Regions from separate parts of the Carnobacterium funditum DSM 5970 genome, predicted to be linked through region 2. Evidence: riboswitches for the same ligand, from Rfam matches in the RefSeq annotation. Region 2 holds a riboswitch; the other holds the start of a gene.
The links. Region 2 has a riboswitch for FMN ahead of ribD (bifunctional diaminohydroxyphosphoribosylaminopyrimidine deaminase/5-amino-6-(5-phosphoribosylamino)uracil reductase RibD). Riboswitches for the same ligand answer to the same signal wherever they lie in the genome.
Positions count from the first base shown of each region.

Region 1: it holds a riboswitch for FMN, as region 2 does, so the genes downstream of both, BR44_RS01515 (ECF transporter S component) here and ribD (bifunctional diaminohydroxyphosphoribosylaminopyrimidine deaminase/5-amino-6-(5-phosphoribosylamino)uracil reductase RibD) in region 2, are expected to answer to the same signal.

Region 1 is NZ_JQLL01000001.1:344,968-353,367, forward strand. Features, by position in the region: gene BR44_RS01505 (response regulator transcription factor) at 1-299, shown strand, start outside; gene BR44_RS01510 (sensor histidine kinase) at 308-2,128, shown strand; FMN riboswitch at 2,199-2,321, shown strand; gene BR44_RS01515 (ECF transporter S component) at 2,459-3,064, shown strand; gene BR44_RS01520 (YpbB family protein) at 3,188-4,255, shown strand; gene BR44_RS01525 (RecQ family ATP-dependent DNA helicase) at 4,248-5,696, shown strand; gene BR44_RS01530 (LysM peptidoglycan-binding domain-containing protein) at 5,755-6,393, shown strand; gene cmk ((d)CMP kinase) at 6,466-7,146, shown strand; gene rpsA (30S ribosomal protein S1) at 7,384-8,400, shown strand, end outside.
Region 2 is NZ_JQLL01000001.1:23,490-31,889, reverse strand. Features, by position in the region: gene BR44_RS00145 (SulP family inorganic anion transporter) at 1-247, opposite strand, end outside; gene BR44_RS00140 (TetR/AcrR family transcriptional regulator) at 248-823, opposite strand; partial or broken gene BR44_RS12115 (hypothetical protein) at 1,175-1,444, shown strand; gene BR44_RS00135 (Gfo/Idh/MocA family protein) at 1,585-2,553, shown strand; gene BR44_RS00130 (HAD family hydrolase) at 2,595-3,260, opposite strand; gene ribH (6,7-dimethyl-8-ribityllumazine synthase) at 3,270-3,731, opposite strand; gene BR44_RS00120 (bifunctional 3,4-dihydroxy-2-butanone-4-phosphate synthase/GTP cyclohydrolase II) at 3,780-4,973, opposite strand; gene BR44_RS00115 (riboflavin synthase) at 4,992-5,645, opposite strand; gene ribD (bifunctional diaminohydroxyphosphoribosylaminopyrimidine deaminase/5-amino-6-(5-phosphoribosylamino)uracil reductase RibD) at 5,673-6,761, opposite strand; FMN riboswitch at 6,901-7,015, opposite strand; FMN riboswitch at 7,167-7,281, opposite strand; gene BR44_RS00105 (RidA family protein) at 7,475-7,858, opposite strand; gene BR44_RS00100 (D-serine ammonia-lyase) at 7,968-8,400, opposite strand, start outside.

The DNA of each region.
Region 1 (8,400 bases), 320 kb from region 2:
TTGAAATTGACAATCAATCACATCGTGTATTAGCAGATGGTAAGCCGGTTAACCTGACTCCCAAAGAATACGATCTCTTATTGTATTTGATTCAATCGCCCAATCAAATTTTTGGAAGAGAACAACTATTGCGAGAAGTGTGGAAGTATGAATTTTTTGGAGACTTAAGAACTGTCGATACACATATTAAACGGTTGCGAGAAAAATTAACTAAGCAGTCAGAAGCCGCTGCAAAAATGATTGTAACGGTTTGGGGATTAGGTTATAAATTTAATTCTTATTCCGAAGAAAAAAAGTAGGCTAAAATATGAATAAATCAAACAGCCTTGTTATTCGAATTTGGTTGATTGCTATGTTGATTCTCGGTTTTTGTTTTATCTCCACGACAGAACTTTATGGCCATTTGTATCAAAAAAATATACAAATAAAATATATCTCGGACTATGAGAAAATGATTCAATCCATTGAAAGACAGTTAGAAAATGACCCAAATGTGACCATTGAAAATATTGGGGAATTGAAAGCGCATGATTCTCATTTATTTATGTCTATTGACATAGAAGGAGAACCCGTTTCTAATTTTTCTAAAGAGGCAACAACTTTTTTTTCCACCTATAAACAAGAGTTGCTGACTGATGCAGAAATAAAAAAAGCGTTTATCAATAAAGAAGATACACAAATTATTAGTGAGATGGTTCTTACTAATAATAAAAATAGCTTATTCATTTTTAAAATCAAAAATATGTTAATAGATGGAAAAAAAGCTGTTCTCTACACAGTTGTAGACTTGTCATTCTTAAATGAAACGGACCAAAAAATGGATACATGGATCGTAGCGCTATTTTCTTTTTATGGACTATTAGCTGTACTATTTTTTTATTATTTACAAAAATATCTAGGCAAACCTTTAAATGAGTTAAGAGATATTACCTTTGATTATGCAAAGAATGACTTCACTCAAAAAGCTGCAGTTAATTATAAAGATGAGTTATCACAATTAGCTTTAGCCATGAACAAGATGAGGAAATCTTTAGAGACAACGGGAACAGCGACAAGACAAGAAAAAGAATTATTAGAAAACATCGTTGCATCCATTTCAACTGGAATACTGTACTACAATCAAGACAAAACACTCTTGATGTCTAATCCTTTAGGAGAAGAATTCTTGCGCAATTGGTATACTTCACAAAATATCGAAGAATATCAATTGCCAGAATTTTTGGAAACTAAAATTGATGAAGTTATCAAAGAATCTGAAAAAGTTGTTCATGATACAGTGGTAAACGATTTTTATTTTCAACTATCATTTGTGCCTTTATTTGATGAAGACATGAAAAATGTACGTGGTGTTTTAGTTTCGTTGAAAGATTTGACAAAAGAAAGACGCTTGGATAAAATGAGAGTTGATTTTATTAATAATATTTCTCATGAATTACGAACACCTTTGGTTATGATTCAAGGTTATAGTGAAGCTATTATTGACGATATAGCTGAAACTACTGAGGAAAAACACGAAATGGCGGGCATCATTAGTGATGAAACAAAACGAATGAATCGTCTTGTTAATGAGATGCTTGATTTGTCTCGGATGGAAGCTGGTTATATTGATTTGATTATTGAAGATGTTAAGTTAGAAGATTTTTTGAAAAATGTTCTATCCCGCTTTAAAAGAATCGCTAAAAAAAGCAATGTGCAATTATCATTGAAAATTGATCCAGATATTCAATCTTATCCGATGGATACAGATAGAATGACTCAAGTGTTTGTCAATTTGATTCATAATGCTATTTATCATACTTCAACGACCCATCGAGAAGATGCGAAGGTAGAAATTCGAATTCAGCTAGATAAAATCATAGATGAAATTCAAATGGATGTCGTTGATAACGGTCCAGGTATTTTAGAGGAAGATATTCCTTATATTTTTGATCGATTTTATAAAGCGGATAAATCTCGTGTAAGCAATAAATCTAATAGTGTTGGAACCGGAATCGGATTGTCAATAGTCAAGAACATTGTCGAAGAGCACGGTGGATATATTGAAGTCACTAGTTTGCTGAATGAAAGAACTACTTTTAGGATTCACTTCCCGTATTTAGAGAATGCAAAAGATGCTAAGGAATTGTAAGAGAACTTGCAAATAAAACTGAAATAGCTTATACTAAATTTGTACATTAGATGTACTAATAAAATAGACGATTCGTCTTCAGGGGCAGGGTGTAATTCCCGACCGGTGGTATAGTCCACGAACCAGATAGCATTTCTGGTTGAACTGGTTTAATTCCAGTACCGACAGTAAAGTCTGGATAAAGAAGATGGGGCTTATTTGAATATGATACTGTTCATATGCTCTGTTTAATTTTTCTGAAGAGAAATTAGACGAGCGTATTTTTTTATGGTGTTTTTTTTAGTAAGCTCAAGAATGCTCAAGCTGATGAATCCTTTTAGGAGGATTTTTATGCAAAATTATAATACAAGAAAATTAGTTGGGGTTTCCATGCTTGCTGCGGTTGCGTTCGTACTAATGTTTTTTGCTTTTCCAATTATACCGGGAGTTACTTTTCTGAAAATTGATTTCAGTGATATCCCTGTCTTGCTAGGTATGTTTTTATATGGACCGGTAGCAGGAATAGCAGTAGCTGTAATTCGAACGATTCTTCACTATGTGCAAACAGGAGGAGACGCAGGGTATCCAATAGGGGATATAGCTAGTTTAATAGCCACTGTAGCTTATTCTTTACCTATTTACTACGTTATGAGAAATAAGACGGAAAGCGCTAAGAATGTTCTATTGGCTAATGTTTTAGGTACAGTATCATTGACCACAATACTATCCGTGTTAAATGCTTATGTGCTCATTCCACTTTATTTTTTAGTACTGAATTTCAGTGTCGGACCCATACAAAAATATATTTTTTACGGCGTCATTCCTTTTAATTTAATTAAAGGAATTGTAGTCAGTACAGTTTTCATCGCTTTATATAAAAAGTTGAAACCTTGGATAATACAAAATCAACTTATTGAACTAACTTATTCCAAATATACAACAACAGAAAAAAAATAAATAAAAAATGATTTCGTGAATCTTACGAAATCATTTTTTATTTATTTTTTAAAGAATTTCTATCTATTTTTTGGTATATTAATCTTATACCACGAATGGAAAATAAGAAGGAGTTGTGCTGTTGTGGAAAGTTTATCATATCTTGATTATTTTTATTTATCTTTATTTTCACAAGCCCACTCAAAAAAATCTTCTACGATTTATCATATACTTACCGGTAAAAAAACAGCTTCTATTCTTTATAGTGCTGAAAAATACCAATTAACTCATTTTTTCTCCTTATTTCCAAAATTAAATCGAGTTGAATTTAATAATAGCATAAAAAAAATGACTAATTTGAACTATCTTTTATTATCAGAAGAAAAAGAAGACTATTATTTATCAACTAGCGGGGAAAAGAATTATTACGATTATTTTGTCGATCATTATTATCCTAAACAGTTAAATCAGCTACAAAATGGACTCGCTCTTATCCATTTTTGGCGTACGCTTACATTAGTTACACAGGTTCTTTCTGAAATTAGGTATAAAAACAAACATTATGTACCGATAGAAAAAGAATGGGAAAAACAAATTTGGCTCAAAAAATGGCTCAAAAAAAATGGCGAAAATAAACAAGAATTAGCTATAGAATTTGGAAAAGAGTGGATTCTAATTTTGGATAAACTACCTTTATTAAATGCAGAAATAGTAGCAGTTAATCTATCTGGTCATGAGAATACTGGTAAGACTCAAAAACAACAAGCAGAAAAGTATAAGAAAGAGTCTGTTGAAGTCAATTTACTATTGTTAGATTCTCTAGCTTTGATTGGAAAAATAATGAAGCAACATCAAGAAAAAATGCCTTTGTTTTTTTCTATTTACAAAGAAATGCTTCACACTTATGATGGAACCACAAAAAGTACAGCGATTACTAGACAGTATCTATCAAAGGGTTATTCGCTTGAAAAAATTGCAAAGCTTCGTCAACTTAAATCAAGTACGGTTAATGAACATGTTATTGAGATAAGTATTATGGATCCTTCATTTAATCTTTCTACTGTTTTACCGATAGACAAGCTTGAAGAAATTAAGCAACTCTTGAAAGAAATGCCGACTATTACGTATCAAGAAATAATCAGAATAAAGCCGGAAGCTCTATTTTTATGGTACCGTCTAGCTCAAATAGAAAGGAATCGGGATAGTGACTAATCAAGAAAAAATTAAAAGTATTCTTCTCAAACAGTTCGGCTATACTCATTTTCGTAAGGGACAAGAAGAAGCTATTTTAGCAGCCTTAGCTGGAAAAGATACGCTTGTTATGTTGCCAACAGGTACGGGTAAGTCCGTTTGTTACCAAATAACGGGTTACAGCTTAGAGGGTATCGTTATTATTGTCTCGCCCTTGTTATCATTGATGCAAGATCAAGTCGATCAAATGAAATTACTGGGAGAAAAAAGAGTTACAGCAATAAATAGTTTGATGAGCAGTGAAGAAAGAAGATGGGTATTATCTCGTTTAAATGAATATAAATTTATATTCTTATCACCAGAAATGTTGCAGCAAAATTATGTATTAGCCAAACTTAAAACGATGGAAATTAGCATGATGACCATTGACGAAGCTCACTGTATTTCGCAATGGGGGATGGATTTTCGCTTGGAGTACCTAGGGTTAGGAACGGTTCGAAAAGAATTAGGCTATCCATTAACGATGGCTTTAACAGCGACAGCTACTGAAAGGGTTCGCGAAGAAATTTTAACGTCGCTATGTTTAGAGCAAAATAACACAGCACAAATTCTTTATTCGGTTGACCGTCCAAATATTGCCTTAAAGACAATAAACTGTCATCAGGATAAAGATGAGCGATTGTTAAAAGAAATAAAAAGTTTATCCAAACCAGGTATCATTTATTTTTCTAGTAAGAAAAAAGCGGATAGGATTGCTTTGTGGTTAAAAGAAGAAACAGGATACACTGTTGAAAGCTACCATTCTGATATTATCAATGAAGATAAAATCAAAATACAACAACAGTTTATACAAAATGAAATAGACATTATTTGTGCGACCAGTGCTTTTGGGATGGGAATCAATAAAGAAAATATTCGGTTTGTTATTCATTATCATATGCCAGCTAATGTTGAATCTTATTTACAAGAAATTGGAAGATGTGGGCGAGACGGGCAAGAAAGTATAGCAATATTACTTTATCAAGCAGGCGATCAATTTCTTCAAAAACGGTTACAAGAACAGAGTTTACCAAATACAGCTATGTTAGAGTATGCCTATCGTCATGGAAAAGTATTTGAAGGAAGTTCTAGTGAGACTCAACAACAAATGATTGAAAATTATCTTTCTTCAGGTACGACGATAGAGCAAGCTAAATCTCAGATACTTGGAAGAGTACTCCAAAAAGATCGACAATTAGATTATATGATGCAATATAGTCAAACAACAGATTGTAAAAGAAAGTATCTTTTACACTATTTTAATGAAAAATTAACTGAAAAACCAATTCATTGTTGTTCAAGTTGTGGCTTTAATGATGATTTTTATGACAGTATACAAGAGAAAGACACGTCAACTCATTTTTATGAATCAAAAAATTGGAAAGAAAAAATAACAAAACTGTTTTTGTTAGAGAATAAGTAAGACAAGTTTAATTAAATTATGTTACAATAAAAGCGAATATCTTTAGGAGGAGTACTTTATGGCTAAAAAAAATTCTAAAAAGAATCAAGATAAAGAAATCTGGTCACGCAAATTTGAAACTAACGATGATAATGAAAACAATAAATATTCAAGAGCTGCTCGAAAAAAAGCTGAAGGAGGAATTTCTCCAATATTAACGTCTCTTTTTATTTTTTTAGCACTGTTGATTATATTGCCAACAGCTACCTATCTTTGGTTTATGAACGAGCGCAGTGATGCGGAAGAGTTTAAACCAGATAGCGATAAAATAACCATTACGCAAAATAGTAGCAGTAAAGAATCTAGTTCTGAAAAACAAGATTCTTCTTCTGAAAAAACTTCAGTATCCGTATCAGAAGAAACTAGTACTCTAGAGATTCCAGCTAAATCAGAATCCAAAGTTGAAGATGAAGTAATTGAAGAGGTACCAGAACAATCCGTTCCAAAAGAAGAAGAAGCACCAGAGACAGCAGTAGTTTCAGAAACTGAAATCGAAAAACCAGCTTTAGAAGAAACCGGTAATACGTATACAGTAGTTGCAGGAGATAACCTTTATCGGATTGCCTTGAACCATGGAATGACAACAGACGAATTGAAAACAATAAATGGTATATCTGGTAACGATGTCGCTGCCGGGACAGTATTGAAAGTAAAATAATTACATGTTTGAATAAATAAAAGCCGTCTTAGGACGGTTTTTATTTTGAAAACAGAAAGAAGGTCTTTTAAAATGACTAATAAAATGATGATTGCTATTGATGGACCAGCTTCTGCTGGGAAAAGTACGGTTGCTAAAATATTAGCGAATGAGTTAGGCTATATTTATTGTGACACTGGAGCGATGTATCGAGCGTTAACATACGAAGCGTTGCAACAAGAAATCGATTTAGAAAATGAAGAGGATTTAATTTATCTATTAAAAAATAGTGAGATTTCTTTCGAACCTTCTGAAAAAAGCCAAAGGGTCTATGTAAACCAAGAAGAAGTAACAGAAGCTATTCGTCAACCAGATGTAACTAATTCAGTTTCTGTTGTTGCGGCACACGGTAAAGTTAGAAAAGAATTAGTAATAAGACAACAAAAAATCGCTGATGAAGGCGGAGTCGTTATGGATGGGCGAGATATTGGCACAACGGTCTTACCAAATGCAGAAGTGAAAATTTTTCTGATAGCTAGTGTGGAAGAACGAGCTGAAAGACGGTATAAAGAAAATAGGTTGAATGGGATTGACACTTCTTTAGAAATACTAAAGAAGGAAATTTCAGATCGCGATTACAAAGATTCACATAGAGAATCTTCTCCTTTAACTAGAGCAGAAGATGCTGTATTATTAGACACAACTCGTTTAGATATCCAACAAGTTGTTAGCAAGATAAAAGAAGTTGTCGCTTCAAAATCTATTCTGGGTTAACGAGTAGTAGCCTATTTATTACCAGTTGAGTGATATCCTATCTATAAAAAATAGGCCATTTTCTTTATAGATAAAAGAATTTCGGACAATAAACACAAAATTTGGTTTATTTTAAATAAAAAATTAAGAAATAAACGAGTAAAGCTGTTTTCGTAGGCCTTTTTGTAGCATTTTTTTATAATATTGGTTAAAATAGAATAAGAAAGATTTATTTGGCTAAATTAGGAGGACAAAAACATGACAGATCAAAAGGACAAAAACGAAGGATCAGAACAAGAATCAATGTTGGAAGCTTTAGATAGTGTGCAAGAAATTCACATTGGTGATACTGTTCAAGGAGAAATTTTAAAAATTCAAGATAACAAACAAGCAATTGTCGGTATTCTTGGCGGAGGTGTTGAGGGGGTAATTCCTAATAATGAGTTATCTGCCGTACCTTTTGAAGATGTTACAGAAATTGTAAACGTAGGCGATATTGTCGATTTAGTTGTAATCAAAGAAATAAAAGAAAAAGATAATGGTAGTTTTTTATTATCTAAACGTCGTATCGATGCTAAACAAGTATGGGAAAAAATCCAAAAAGATTTTGATGAAGGAACCATTATTGAAGCGCCAGTTAAAGAAGTTGTTAAAGGTGGATTAGTTGTAGATGTAGGAGTTCGAGGATTTGTACCAGCATCAATGGTAGATATTCAATTTGTAGATGATTTTTCAAGTTATAAAGGAAAAACATTAGCTTTTAAAATTATGGAAATAGAACCTAGCGAAAATCGTTTGATTCTTTCACATAAAGCCGTTCTACAGGCTGAAAGTGACTTAACTAAAAAGAAAGTTATGCAAGAATTAAAAGAAAACGAAATTGTAAAAGGAAAAGTTGCTCGTTTAACGAATTTCGGTGCTTTTATTGATTTAGGTGGAGTTGATGGATTAGTTCATATTTCTCAAATTTCCTATGAACATGTCAAGAATCCAGCTGATATATTATCAGTAGGACAAGAAGTTGACGTAAAAATCCTCTCTGTTGATGAAGAAGCTGGACGCGTCTCATTATCTATCAAAGATACGCTACCTGGACCTTGGGACAATATTGAAGAGCGTGCCGCAGTAGAAGCTGTTTTAGATGGTACGGTTAAGAGATTAACAAGTTTTGGGGCATTTGTTGAAGTATACCCTGGAGTAGAAGGGCTCGTTCATATTTCTCAAATTTCCCATAACCATATTGCTACACCTCACGAAGTTTTAAGCGAAGGTCAA
Region 2 (8,400 bases):
CAAATGCACCCGTTGGCCCACCAATCTGAACTCGACTCCCGCCTAAAAAAGAGATAAGAAAACCTGCTATTATAGCTGTAATTAATCCTTTTTCAGGTGCAACGCCTGATGCAATTGCAAGTGCAACCGATAATGGTAGTGCTATTACCGCCACAATAATACCAGCAGTAATGTCATTTACTACTTGATTTTTTGTGAGTTCTGTCTCACGATGTTTTAATATTGAAAATAATTTTGGTTTTAACATTTATGCCTCCTGCTTATTAACGTTTGGATTACTAATACCACGCCAAAAATGATTCCAAATCTTGTCATAGTGTTCTCTAATATCATACGGATGGTAAATCAGTTCACTAGATAGCAATCCGTGAATGAGCGAGAAAAACATAAGACAAATCGATTCTTCTGAATCTTTTATTAAAATTTCTTTTTCAATCTCAACTATAATCAACTTCTTTACTGTTTGAAACCTCTCTTCCGAAAGTTGATGGACTCTTTCAATAATTGAATTCTCAATGGAGTCTGGTGGCAATAAGAGCAATCTTTTCCAAAACAATAATTTAATATGTGAGTTGTTATAGTAATCTAAAACGCCAAAAAAAATTTTCTTCAGATCATCATTTTCCTGGTTTATTTCAAAAAAGTATTCCTTAAGCTCTTTTTCAATTATTTCTTTCAGCAGAATTTCCTTGCTTTCAAAATGTGCATAAATTGATGCTTTTTTAATACCAACCTCTTCAGCAACTTCTGTGAGCGTGAAACTTATCCCTTTTTTGGCAAATAACTCAAATGCTGAATCTGTAATTTTCATTTTTGTTTCCATTTTATATAACCCTCCACTTCCCTACCTTACGTTAGGTAGGTGATATAATCATAAACCTCTTTTAATTTTAAATCAAGTTATTTTAATATCCTTCGATTAGAACGTTGCTAAATAGTTAACACTATTATACACTCCTGTATAATGTATCTAGCTATTATCACCCTTGCTACAACCGTGTTTTTTCACTTATTCGATAAATACCCTTTACGTGTACAAAAAGAATCTCAATCTGTTATAGTTAAAGTGCCTAAACTAAACCATGAAAGAGGTTCTTTCAATGGCTACATTTCATGAGCTGGCTTGAATTTCCATTCTATTATCTCGCTTTAAAATAATAGTGGTGCTCTTTCAACTGACTCTGGTTTAATCTTAGCTAAAAAGTTTATGTGCACACTTAATTTTACAAAGGTACTGAAAGAAAATCATACTATCAAAGACCATCGTCTTTTTTACAAGCAGGAGAATCATTCAATCATTGAACACTTCTTATTCCAATTGATTGTAGGTTATAAAACAGATTCTTCATCGGACATATTATCTAACAATTCAATTTTTCAAAGTGTTTCAGATAAAGAACAGTTGCTTTTCAGCCCTCAATGTCTCGGTTATGGGATTGACTAAGCTAAGAAGACACAAATATTATAATGCCTAGTATTAAACGAATGGCTATCATCAAATGGTTGCCTGGGAAGGCTTAACAGAAGATTTTCTAAGAGTAGAACTGCGTTCTGGTAATATTTATAAACTTTAGGAGGAGTAAAATGAAAGAATTAAACTGGGGTATTTTAGGATTAGGTTCAATTGCAACAAGTTTTACTGTAGCCTTTACTGCAAAAGATGCAAAAATTTATGCCGTTGGTTCTCGTTCAATTGAAAAAGCTGAACAATTTGCAAAAGACCATGGAATCGAAAAAGCATATGGCAGCTATGATGACTTATTAAATGATCCTTCTATAAATGTGGTTTATATCGCTACGCCACACAGTCATCATGCAGACCTTATTATGAAAAGTTTAGCACATGGCAAGCATGTACTTTGCGAAAAAGCGATAGTGATGAACACCAAACAATTAGATGCTGCTATGAAACTTGCCAAAGAAAAAGAGTTAGTTTTGGCTGAAGCAATGACTATTTATCATATGCCACTTTATCAAGAACTTAAAAAAAGAACAGCTGATGGTGCACTTGGTAAATTAAAAATGATTCAAGTTTCTTTTGGTAGTTTAAAAGAAGCCGACCCATTGAACCGATTCTTTAATAAGGACATTGCTGGCGGTGCGTTATTAGACATTGGAACATATGCCTTATCTTTCGCTCGTTTCTTTTTATCCAGCCAGCCTAAAGAAGTTCTAACGACTGTTAACTTTTTTGAAACTGGAGTCGATGAAGAAGCTGGAATAATCTTAAAGAATGATGAGAATGAAATGGCTACAATCGCCATTACCTTTAGAGCAAAAATGCCTAAGCAAGGCGTGGTGGCTTTTGAAAAAGGGTATTTCACTGTAACTGATTTCCCAAGAGCTGATGAAGCGACGTTTACACATCCTGATGGGTCTGTTGAACGCATTCAAGCTGGAGATAAATCCCAAGCTTTGACTTACGAAATTTGTCACTTCAACGAAATCGTGCGGACTAAAAATGATACGAGTTCACTTAACTTAACCCATGATGTGATGGAAATAATGGATACTCTCAGAGAAAAATGGGACTTAAATTTCGACTTTGAATAGAAAAAAATCCGGTCTACTTATAAAAGTAGCCGGATTTCTTTCTATAGAATTTCTTGTAGCTCTCGGATACAATTTATTCTTATATCTGATTTTTGCATTTCTTCTTCTGTTCCGAATCCATAATTGCAACCTATGGTAACCAAATTATGATAGTGGCCAATCTCTAAATCATGGATGCGATCACCAACAATCAGACATTCTTCTTGGTACTGACTTTTAACTAAGGGAAATATCCTGTGTTTGGGAATAAAACCAACTTGTTCTGTACAGTACATTTCATCAAAGTAACGAGTCAATTGAAAAGTCTGCTGATGTGCTTTCATGTATGTCTGGCTACAATTACTTAAAAAGATAAGCTTATATCCCTTACCTTTTAAGTAAGTTAACGTTTTTAGTGCTTCTGGATAAAGTATCGCTTCTTTTGAGAGAACTTTTTCTAATAGTATTTTTCCTATTATTTTTGAAGCTGCAATCTGGTATTCTTTAGACAAATCTGGCATAAAGTTTTTCCACATCTCTTCACTGTTATAGCCTAACCACTTAGTGATTTCCTCATCTTGCCAGTCTTTTGGGACAGCTTTTTGATTTTCCATCAAATAATTATAAGCTTTTTTAAAGGCGGTAATATAATTTAGCGTACTATCATGTAAAGTGCCGTCGTAATCAAAAATAATAGTTCGACTATTCTTTAATCTTGATTTATCCATAACTAGACCTTACATGACTTTCAGTAGGTTAGCCATCTCAATGGCTGAAACTGCTGCTTCATATCCTTTATTCCCAGATTTGGTACCCGCGCGTTCAATTGCTTGCTCAATATTGTCTGTTGTTAAAACACCAAATATTATTGGTAAACCTGTATTCATTGATGCCGTAGCCACACCTTTTGAAACTTCTGAACACACATAATCGTAATGTGATGTAGCTCCTTTGATTACAGCACCTAACGTAATAATCGCATCATAATTCCCTGAATTCGCCATTTTTTGTGCAACTAACGGAATTTCATAAGCACCTGGTACCCACGCAATAGTAATTTCCTCTTCTAACATTCCGTGTCTTTTCAAGCCATCCACTGCTCCACTTAATAATTTTGATCCAATAAATTCATTAAAGCGTGCAATTACAATACCAACTTTTAAATCTTTTGCAATTAATTGTCCTTCGAATACGTTCATTTTAATTCCTCCATTTTCTTCTTTTTTGATAATAAACAGATTCTTGCCTTAGTAGTTTAAATAATGCTTCATTTCTTCTTGCTTAGTTTTTAGATAGGCCTTGTCTTCCATATAAGGCTCCATTTGAAGTGAAATTCTTTCCACGATATTTAAACCATATTTATTCATGCTTTCCACTTTCAGTGGATTATTGGTCATTAGACGTAGTTGAGAAACACCCAAATCATCAAAAATTTGTTTGCATTCATAGTACTCCCGTAAATCTGCTGGAAAGCCAAGTGCTAAATTAGCTTCAATGGTGTTGTGTCCTTGATCTTGAAGAGCGTAGGCTCTTATTTTATTAACTAGACCGATGCCACGACCTTCTTGACGCATGTACAATAAAATACCACGACCTTCGTCAGAAATCTGTTTCATTGCTGTATCCAGTTGTTGACCACAGTCGCATTTCTTAGAACCAAATACATCACCTGTCAAGCATTCAGAATGGATACGACACAATACTGGTTTTCCATCACTAATCTCTCCCATAATTAAAGCGACATGGTGTTCTCCAGTGATAGCATGTTCATAAGCATAAATCTCAAAATCGCCATATTTGGTTGGTAAGAATGCTTTAGATTGTCTAAAGATAACCTGTTCTTTGGTTTTACGGTATTCAATCAAATCAGCAATTGTCCCTATTTTCAACTTATGCTCTTTGGCCAAATCCAATAAATCATTTCTCCTGGCCATCGTTCCGTCCTCTTTTATGATTTCGCAACATAATCCAACCGGTTTTAAGCCTGCTAAACGCATTAAATCAACGGTAGCTTCTGTATGCCCATTTCTGGCTAAAACTCCTCCATCAACTGCTTCTAACGGGAACATATGACCCGGCCTTCTAAAGTCTGCTGGTTTTGCATCATCAGAAACTAATGTCATTGCCGTCAATGACCTTTCCGCCGCCGAAATCCCAGTTGTTGTATCTACATAATCCACCGAAACGGTAAAAGCTGTTTTGTGATTATCTGTATTGTCTTGAATCATTTGTGGCAATAGTAACTTCTTGGTATAGGCTTTAGTCATCGGCATACAAATTAAGCCTTTGGCATGGCTAGCCATAAAATTCACATTATCTGTAGTAGCGAATTCAGCAGCGCAAATAATATCTCCTTCGTTTTCTCTATCTTCATCATCTATTAATAAAATATTTTTTCCAGCTCTCAAATCAGTCAATAATTCTTCAATTGTATTAAACATGCTCTACCCCATTCTGGTCTAAAAGAACCCATTCTCTTTTAAAAATCCTTGCGTTACATGATTCTCTTGAGTCCGCTCTTTCGAATCGAGTCTTAATAGCTTCTCGACATATTTTCCAATCATATCGCATTCAAGATTTACAGTATCTCCGGGTTGCTTAGATAAAAGTCCCGTTTCTTCACCCGTGTGCGGAATAATTGAGACTTGGAAAGACTGGTCGTCCACAGTCACGACTGTCAAACTAACGCCATCAATAGCTATCGAACCTTTTTCAATAATGTACCTTAATAAATCAAGAGTTGTTTCAACCGTAATCCAAACGGCATTATCATCACGCCTGAATTCCTTTATCTTTCCTATTCCATCAATGTGACCATTGACAATATGCCCACCAAGACGTGTCTCAAGGCTTAGTGCCCGTTCTAAATTAACGTAGCTTCCAGAAATCAATTCCCCAATATTCGTCCTTTTCAAAGACTCCGACATAACGTCTGCTTCAAAAGAATCTTTTTCTATTTTCGTCACTGTCAAACAAATTCCATTAGTCGAGATACTATCTCCAATACGTGTTCCTTGCAACACTTTTTGACCTTTTATTTTAAGAACTGAACTCTTTTCACCTTTTTTGATTGATTTGATTGTTCCTATCTCTTCAATAATTCCAGTAAACATCTATTCCCTCCGATCGATTGCTTTTCTTTATTTATCAATATATCCTTCTACAAAAAGATCCTCACCTACCATCACCGTTTTTAGTCGCTTTATTTGAAAAGCACTTTTTAACGACAAAACGCCTTCTCCTTCAACAGCAGTTTTAGCATTTTTTCCTCCGATGATTTTTGGTGAAATATAGACTTGTACTTTGTCGACAATGCCTTCTTTTAAAGCTGAAAAATTCAAAGTAGCTCCACCTTCTAATAGAATACTATCGATACCCCTAGCGCCTAATCTCCTCATTAATTCACGCAAATTAACTCTTCCAAATTGCTCTTTGGTCACAATAACTTCAATACCCATTTTCTTTAACGTTTTCAGTTTTTCTCTACTAGCTCTTTTAGTCGTTGCGATAATTGTTTTAGCTTTATCCTGATAATGTAAAACAGTAGATACCATTGGAATTCTTAGTTGACTATCCACAACAATTCTAATAGGATTTTTGCTATTTGGCGTTCTAGAAGTTAATTGTGGGTTATCTCTGATGATGGTTTCAATGCCTACCATAATTCCAGCTAATTCATGTCGTAAGCCATGAACCTGTTCTCTAGCTGTTCTACTAGAAATCCACTGAGATTCACCCGTTACTGTCGCCGTTTTGCCGTCTAGTGACATCGCACTCTTCATCACCACAAAAGGTTCTTTAGTGACAATGTATTTTATAAAAACCTCATTCAATTGTTGGATTTCTACTTCTAACACACCGGTAATAACTTCAATGCCGTTGTTACGTAGCCTTTCAATTCCTTTTCCAGCAACTAATGGATTTGGATCGGTTATTCCAATAACGACTCGTTTGATGTTTTTTTCTATTAATAAGTCAGAACAGGGAGGGGTTTTACCAAAATGTGAACAGGGTTCTAATGTGACATATAAAGTTGCCCCTGAAACGCATTCGCTTGCTGATGCAATAGCCTTTACTTCTGCGTGTGGTTGACCATATTCCTCGTGGTATCCTTGTCCAATAACTCTTCCAGCTTTAACAATCACAGCACCCACTAAAGGATTTGGTGCCGTCCACCCTTTGCCTTTTCTTGCTAACTCTAATGCCATCCTCATATAAAATTCATCCACTGTTCTCACTCCATTCAAAAATAAAATCAAAAATAAAAAACCCAAGGAATTTTTCCTCAGGGTTTTGTCGTTTTTCGAATACAGAGATCAGCAAATAAGACCGCATACTATGTATTCGGTTGCTTTTGAACTCTTTAAACGCTGTCTTCTCTCATCCAGACTATAACTGTCGGCTTCGGAATCTAACCGAATCTGCCTTGCGGCTCGTGGGCTTTACCACCGGTAGGGATTTACGCCCTGCCCTGAAGACTATTCTATTTTTAAAACAGTACACAAAAAAGCCCTAGATTTTACATCCAGGGCTTTACTTACAGTCAAATAAGACTATTCTAACATTGCTTTATAAACTCATGATTTCTATTCACCCTAAATAAGATTAAAGTTATCGTAGTTTTTTTGCAATCACTTTGTCTTCTCTCATCCAGACTATAACTGTCGGCTTCGGAATCTAACCGAATCTGCCTTACGGCTCGTGGGCTTTACCACCGGTAGGGACTTGCACCCTGCCCTGAAGACTATTTTATTTTTATACTGTTTAGATTATACCGAAATACTGTAGATGTCAATCTATTTTGTAAACTTACCTTTCTATTGCGATTAAGATAAATAGACTGTCAACTTTATTTTTTAGTATTAAGCAGCTCTATCCTATTGCTAAGACTAATTTAGGCCATCATGTGTATTGCCCATCTAACCAAACTACTCTTCTTACTTTACTTCTTTAAAACAGCAACTACTTCAATTTCGCATAACCCTTTTAACGGAAGTTCTTGTACTGCAAAACAAGTCCGAGCTGGCTTATGTCCACCGAATTGTTCGCCATAAGCTTCATTAAATGCCTGGAAATGTTCCATTGTAGATAAATAACAAGTTGTCTTGACGACCTGTTGTAAAGACGAACCCGCAGTTTCCAAAACAGCGGAAAGATTCTTTATTGCTTGTTCTGTTTGTTCTTTGATATTATCTCCAATTAGCTTACCTGTTGTTGGGTCTACTCCTAGTTGACCCGCTGGGAAAATAAAGTCTCCAGCTTTAATAACCTGTGAATATGGGCCAATCGGTTCTGGTGCATTGTTTGTATGAATCGTCTCTAACATGTTCATTCCTCCTATGAATTCTTTACTCTAATAAGAGAAAGTTTTTTAAATTCCATCTTAAAAATGAGTCTATTGATTCATAACAACTCATTCCATTTTTTCTAATGTATTATTCTGCTTTTTTGCCTTTTTTATAGAAAATATCCATATCCTCTTTAGGAACCATACTTCCACCTGTTGCCCATGAAATATGTGTCGCATTTGTCATCTTATCGACTAAGTTGTTGACTTTCAAATATTCTTGCCCCGCTTGTGACTGCAACAAACGGATGGATCCGGGTAAACCAGCAATTGCAGCTGGCTCTAAATAGATCTCCTCTTGATCAATTAAAGCAGTCAGTAATTTATATGTTTCGTTATCATCTATCGTATATGATCCACTGAAGAAATTTTCTAATACTTTAGCAACAAAACCTGATGTACGTGGAACAGCTAAACCATCAGCAACTGTTAACCCATCTAAACCAATATCTTTAACGGATATTTCATTGTATTTACCAGTAATTAAGCCAACGAGCATCGAAGGAACATGTGTTGGTTCA